One region of the Frondihabitans sp. PhB161 genome, then DNA from elsewhere that is predicted to be linked to it. Evidence: predicted binding sites of a transcription regulator. Region 1 holds the regulator's gene; each other region holds the start of a gene.

Region 1 (2,268 bases):
GCGGTCTCGCGCCACGACTGCGTTCTCCACAGGCTCTCCGCTGTTGGCGACTCCGGGCCGCGACTTCAAACGGCGGCTGCAGGCGGCACCGGATGTGGCCCACTGTCTGCACCCGACCGGAGACGCGAACGGCGCCACGCGTGAGCGCGGCGCCGAGGGACGGTCAGAAACCTGATCAGCTCTGGCTGTACTGCACCGGGATGGCGAGCGACTGGCCCGGCATGACCTGCGTCGAAGAGAGGTCGTTCAACTTGACGATGTCGGAGATGACGTCGCGCGGGTCGGAGTCGGGAGCGACGCCCTCTGCCACCTGCCACAGGGTCTCGCCCGCCGCGACGGTGACGTGGTCGAAATGGACGTTGCCCGCGGAACTCGTCGCCACGGCGCTGCCACCGGTGAGCAGGAAGCCGGCAATGAGGGCGAGTGCGGCAACGACGACGGCGAGCGTCAGAACCAGTCGACCACGGCGCGTGATGCGGAGGTGGGTCGGCACGTTGGTGGGGACCGGACCCGAGGTCGAAACCGTCGCGGCGCGGGAGGTAGAAGGAACCAGTGCGGTGATCGTAGCGCTCATGCTGTTGCCTCTCTTATCGAATGCGATCGGCCCGTAAGACTGCGGACTCGAAGGCGTGTTCCGAACATATCTTCGATTACAGCCGATTTCAAGGGCTCGGTACCAGAAACTCGACAAAAAACACGCGACACACTCGAACATGTGTTTGTTCTGCCATATCTGACCGGATACAGTTTCGATCGGTGGGATCAGTAGACCAGCGACCACCGACATTCGAGAGGGCGAGATGGCACGCGAGACCGCACGACGCGAAACCCAGGGCGATCACGGCGCCGACGTGACGTCTCTGAAGAAGGCCCTCACCGCGAAGCAGACGCTGATTCTCACGGCGATCCGTGACTCGATCGGCAGCCGCGGTTACCCGCCGAGCATGCGCGAAATCGGCGATGCGGTCGGGTTGGCCTCTCTCTCCAGCGTGACGCACCAGCTCAATCAACTCGAGCTGGCGGGAGCGATTCGCCGAGACCCGAACCGGCCACGCGCTCTCGAGGTTCTTCTCGAAGACCCGGCCAAGTCGGATCCTGAGCCCTCGATCGTCCGTTATGACGACGACGACAACATCACCGCCCGGGTGCCCCTGGTCGGCCGAATCGCCGCGGGTATTCCGATCACAGCGGAGCAGCAGGTCGAAGACGTCATGCCGCTGCCCCGCACGCTCGTCGGCAAGGGCGAACTGTTCATGCTCAAGGTCGTAGGCGAATCGATGATCGACGCTGCGATCTGCGACGGCGACTGGGTGGTCGTCCGTCAGCAGGGCAACGCCGAGAACGGCGAGATCGTCGCCGCGATGCTCGACGACGAGGCGACCGTCAAGGTCTTCCGTCAGCGCGACGGGCACACCTGGCTACTCCCCCGCAACTCGAACTTTGAGCCGATCGTCGGCGATCACGCGCAGATCCTCGGCAAGGTCGTCGCTGTGCTGCGGTCGCTCTAGTAGCCCTCGGAAGTACGAAGACCGCCCTCGAGCCGAAGCTCGGGGGCGGTTTTCGTGCACTCGGCAGAAGTGTCCGCCTCTAGTGCGCGAACTCCTGCAGTGTCGGGGCGTCCTGCGGATAGACCCGGGCTGTCACCCGAGTGCCCTCAGCGACGTATTCGACGTCGACGACGCGTCCGATCTCGTGGATTCGAGACACGACATCACCGCGATCGAACGGCACGAGTAGATCGAGCTCGACCTCGGGCCGGGGCAGCAACTCGGCGATCCGCGCTCGCAACTCGTCGATACCGGCGCCCGTGCGGGCCGACACGAAGATCGCGTCGGGCACCATGCCCTGGAGTACCAGCCGCTGGCTCTCGTCGATCAGGTCGCTCTTGTTGAAGACGACCACCTCGGGAATGTCACGCCCGTCGACCTCCGAGATCACCTCTCGAACCGTCGCCAGCTGAGCAGCCGGATCGGGGTGCGATCCGTCGACGACGTGAACGATGATGTCGCTGTCTTGCACTTCTTCGAGAGTCGACCGGAAGGCCTCGACTAGCTGATGCGGGAGGTTGCGCACGAATCCGACGGTGTCGGAGTACGTGAACGGCCGGCCATCGTCGGTCGACGACTTGCGGACGGTCGCGTCCAGCGTCGCGAACAGGGCGTTCTCGACGAGAACCCCGGCGCGGGTCAGACGGTTCAGCAGGCTGGACTTGCCGGCGTTGGTGTAGCCGGCGATCGCCACGCTCGGAACCGTGTTGCGCACCCGGTT
Region 2 (2,268 bases), on a different contig from region 1:
GGGGTCGGCGACCGGCATGCGTTCGGCCAGGTGCTCGTAGACCAGGTCGGCGAGTGCGAACGAAGTACGCCCCGGTCGCAGGAGCCACGCGGCGATGCGCGGGTCGCCGACGAGGCCGGTTAGGGTGAGACCGACTCGCTTGAGCGCCTTGTACGCGCGCTTGGCGTCGTGCACGACCTTGGGTGAGTCGGCGTCGAGCCACGCCTCGAGAGCCACGTAGTCGCCTCGGCCCGCCGCCCAGGGGATGTAGACCGAATCGTCGCTGGCCGCGATGCCGAGGCCGGTGACTGTGCCGTCACTGCCGTACTCGACCGACACGCCGACCGGCGGTTTGTCGGCGGCGGCGTGGGTGCGCAGCCAGTGCGCCAGCTCTTCGTCGACGAGTGTGCGAACGACCGGGACGACGGGGCCGGAGGGTGCCTCGGGCTCGGCGGCGACGCCTGCGGTGGGAGCCGAGGATCCGGCGGCACCGCCCTCGGCCAACGCGACCACGCGCTCGAGCAGCGTGCGGAACTGCAGTCGATCGAACACCTCGCGCACGGCGGGCACGTCAATCGGGCGTCGCTCGAGATCGTCGGGGCCGACCGGCAGATCGACGTCGGTGACGAGACGGTTGAGTTTGCGGTTGCGGACGGCGCGGTCGTACTGCTCGCGGAACTTGTCGCCGACGACGCCCTTGATCTCGTCGCGGTGCGCCACGACCTCGTCAAGAGAGCCGAACTGGTTGATCCACTTCACGGCCGTTTTCTCGCCGACCTTGTCGACGCCGATCAGGTTGTCACTCGTCTCGCCGACGAGGGCCGCGACCTCGGGGTACTGGTGGGGTTCGATGCCGTAGCGCTCGAACACCTTGTCGCGGTCGTAGCGCGTGAGATCGGTGACGCCGCGGGCCGAGGGGTAGAGCAGTGTGACGTCGTCGTTGACCATCTGGATGGCGTCGCGGTCACCCGAGACCACGAACACCTTGTAGCCGCCGGACGACCCCCGGGCGGCGAGGGTGGCGAGGATGTCGTCGGCCTCAAAGTCTTCTTTGGTGATCGTGGTGATGCCCATCGCGTGCAGCGCCTCTTCGAGCAGAGGGATCTGACCGACGAACTCGACCGGAGTCTCGTTTCGGGTGCCCTTGTACTCGGGGTATTCACGCGTGCGGAACGAATACCGGGAGATGTCGAAGGCGACCGCCAAGTGAGTCGGCTTCTCGTTCTTGAGCAGGTTGAGCAGCATCGAGATGAAGCCGTGGATGGCGTTCGTGTGCTGGCCGTCACGATTGACGAAACTGTCGATGGGCAGGGCGTAGAAGGCCCTGAAGGCCAGGGAATGACCGTCGATTACGAGAAGGGTAGGCTTTTCTGAGCTCGGCACCCCGTCAGCCTAGCCGCCCCCTCCGACACTCGTCTTGGCCTCGGATCCTGGGCTCTTTTCCCTCTCGCCGCCCTGGAGAAATCGTGACCGACCAGCCGTTCAGCCCCGCCGCCCTCGCCTTCCTCGACGGCCGCGGCGCCGGCGAGCTCGCCGAGAAGATGGGCATCGAGATCGTTGCGCTGAGCGCCGAGCACGCGGTCGCCACCATGCCGGTCGACGGCAATCGGCAGCCGGTCGGCATCTTGCACGGCGGGGCTCACGTCGTGCTCGCCGAGTCGCTCGGGTCGATGGCTGCGAGCGTCCACGCCGGGCCGGGCCGCATCGCCATGGGCATCGAGCTCAACGCCTCGCACAGCCGAGCCGCCTCGGCGGGCGTCGTCACGGGCACGTGCACAGCGATCCACCTGGGCCGCACGCTGACGACGCACGAGATTGTCATGACCGACGAGGAGGGGCGGCGCCTCTCGACGGTGCGGATCACCAACATCCTTCGCGATGCGCGTACGTCTTAGGCGGCAGCCGCCTGGAGCCTTAGCCGCGCCTCCGTTGCAAATGTGAAGGAGAAACCTCGGCGAGCTGACGAATTCATAGGGATCTGCGGGAGCGAGGGCGAGAATCTCCTTCAAATTCGAAGGAGAGGGGCGGGCACGTAGAAGCGGCCGGCTCCCAGAGGGAACCGGCCGCCGCGGTGAGTACAGCTACTTCTTGACGCTTACTTCTTGACGCTGAGCTGCTCGATGATGGCCTGGGCGACATCGTGCATGGTGAGACGGCGATCCATCGACGCCTTCTGGATCCAGCGGAAGGCCTCGGGCTCGGTGAGACCCATCTTCTCGTTCAGCAGGCCCTTGGCGCGATCGACGAGCTTGCGCGTCTCGAAGCGCTCGACCAGGTCGGCGACCTCGG
Region 3 (2,268 bases), on a different contig from region 1:
CGCTGCAGCGACCACGAATCAGCCCCCTCTTCGACACCGAGCTCGCGGGCGTCGTGAAGAGCGACCATCACCTCACCGAAGACGTCGCCCTGATATTGCGTGAAGGCGCCGTTGCCGATGCGTACCGGCGCAGCCCCCTGGTAGCCCGGCAGCTCGTCGATGGTCGTCTCGGCCAGATAGCGCTCGCCCGCCAGCCCGTACATGATCTGCACGTCGGCGGGGTCGCCGGCGATAGCGCGCAGAAGCCAGTCGCGCCAGCCGGTGGCCTCGTCGGCGAAGCCGTGCAGGATGAGCGCCTGCAGAGTCATCGACGCATCGCGAAGCCAGACGTAACGGTAATCCCAGTTGCGCTGCCCGCCGAACTGCTCGGGCAGGCTCGTGGTGGCGGCTGCGACGATGCCGTTCGTGTCTTCGTGGGTGAGCGCTCGGAGCAGCAGGAGCGAGCGGTGCACCTCCGAGGAGTAGACGGCGGGGGCGTCGGAGTGGGAAGCCCATTCCTGCCACCACGAGACCGTGTCGAGGATCCGCGCCCCGACGTCGATCGGAGCGGGCGGCTCGCGGTGCGACGGATACCAGGTCAGCGACAGATCGACGGTCTCACCCTCGGAGACGTCGAAGGTGGCCTCGTGGGTGTGGTCGGAGGCGGTGAGCTTGGGGCCGCGGACGACGACGGCGTCGGGCCCGGCGATCGCGATCAGTGCGGTCGTGCCGGGCTCGCCCCGGCCGGCGGCGATGTCGGCGGAGTCGGGGATCTGCCTGATCCAGGGAATAGCGGTCGTGTAGGCGAAACGGATGCGGAGGTCTTCGTGCATCGTCACCGTGCCGCGGATGCCGCGGATTCGCCGGACGACATCGGCGCGCCTGTCGCCGTAGGGCATCAGGTCGGTCACCTCGACCTCGCCGGTCGTGGTGACCCAGCGCGTGGTCAACACGAACGTGCTGTCGACGTACGAGCGGGTGGCTGTGGCGGCCTCATCGCTCGGCGCGACCAGCCAGCGACCGTTATCGTCGTCGCCGAGAAGCGCGGCGAACATCGACGCCGAATCGAACCGGGGGAGGCACAGCCAGTCGATGCTGCCGTTTCGGCCGACCAGGGCGGCGGTGTGACAGTCGCCGATCAGTGCATAGTCTTCGATCGCTAGGGGCATGGGCTCATCAAATCACTCGGGAGCTTCGAATCGGTCGAACCAGGGCGGAGTCAGGCGAACAGCTGCTGATCGACCTCGTCGTCGAAGACACCGAGCAGCAGCCACTCGTGGCTGACCGGATCTCGGGCTAGGTCGAACGTGCCGTCGACCCTCTGCGCGCCATCGGTGAGGGGAAGGGCGTCGACTCGCCAGACCGGCATCTCGATCAGATCGGCGCCAGCCCCGCGGGGCGCTCGTTTCGCCGACGCCCACCATGCCTGCCGGGTGATCCAGTACTCGGGCGAGCTGACCACCCCGTAGACGACGCGGCGCCAGGTGAAGCGGAGGGGTAACCCCTCGTCGGTCGTCTCGACCGGTACTCGCTCGTCAATTTTCATGTGCGCCCCATTCGTCTGATTCGAAGATACGTTCGAATTCTAGAAATCGCCACCGACATTCGCGCCCGTTTCCAGCCCCCACCCGGCCCCCAACCCGGCCCTCTCCGAATTTGAAGGAGATCCGGGTGCGTGACCCCGTCGGATCCTTGTGTTTGCGTTTCGCCCGGAAGGTTTTTCCTTCAAATTCGGAGAGGCAACAGGCCAGCCACCTGAGAAGGAAGCAGAGACCGGGAGTCCGCGGCTGAGCGCTCCCTACCCGAGACCCGCCGACCCGAGCAGAGTGAAGACATGAAGACGACAGGAAACACCATTCTCATCACCGGCGGCACCTCAGGACTCGGCCTGGGGCTCGCCCAGCGATTCGCCGCTGCGGGCAACAAGGTCATCGTGGCCGGGCGCCGCGCCGAGCTGCTGCGCGACATCGAGGCGAGCAACCCGGGGATCACCGGCCTCGAGCTCGACGTCGCCGATCCGACATCGATCGCGGAGGCGTTCACGAAGGTGACCGCGTCGGATCCTGAGCTCAATGTGGTGATCACCATGGCCGGGATCATGCAGCCGGAAGACCTGCACTCGGCCGGATTCCTCGAGACCGCCGAGAAGACGATCACGACCAACCTGCTCGGGACGATCCGCACGATCGCCGCGTTCACCGAGTTCTTGCAGACCAAGCCGGACGCCACGATCATGACCGTCACCTCGGGCCTCGCCTACACGCCGCTCGCCCTGACGCCGACGTACAA

Evidence for each region. Region 1 encodes LexA, which represses DNA repair genes until DNA is damaged. Its sites were predicted from a motif close to TCGAACANNTGTTCGA; they were not measured.
Region 2: the regulator LexA is predicted to act here: its motif matches at 1,450-1,465, upstream of EDF39_RS13355 (hotdog fold thioesterase).
Region 3: the regulator LexA is predicted to act here: its motif matches at 1,546-1,561, upstream of EDF39_RS14660 (DUF6504 family protein).

Annotation. Positions count from the first base shown of each region.
Region 1 is NZ_RKQW01000002.1:19,815-22,082, forward strand. It holds gene EDF39_RS08865 (LysM peptidoglycan-binding domain-containing protein) at 176-574, opposite strand; gene lexA (transcriptional repressor LexA) at 801-1,508, shown strand; gene hflX (GTPase HflX) at 1,588-2,268, opposite strand, start outside.
Region 2 is NZ_RKQW01000003.1:291,225-293,492, forward strand. It holds gene polA (DNA polymerase I) at 1-1,362, opposite strand, end outside; gene EDF39_RS13355 (hotdog fold thioesterase) at 1,521-1,874, shown strand; gene EDF39_RS13360 (ANTAR domain-containing response regulator) at 2,075-2,268, opposite strand, start outside.
Region 3 is NZ_RKQW01000003.1:581,868-584,135, reverse strand. It holds gene EDF39_RS14665 (glycoside hydrolase family 15 protein) at 1-1,148, opposite strand, end outside; gene EDF39_RS14660 (DUF6504 family protein) at 1,199-1,525, opposite strand; gene EDF39_RS14655 (SDR family oxidoreductase) at 1,814-2,268, shown strand, end outside.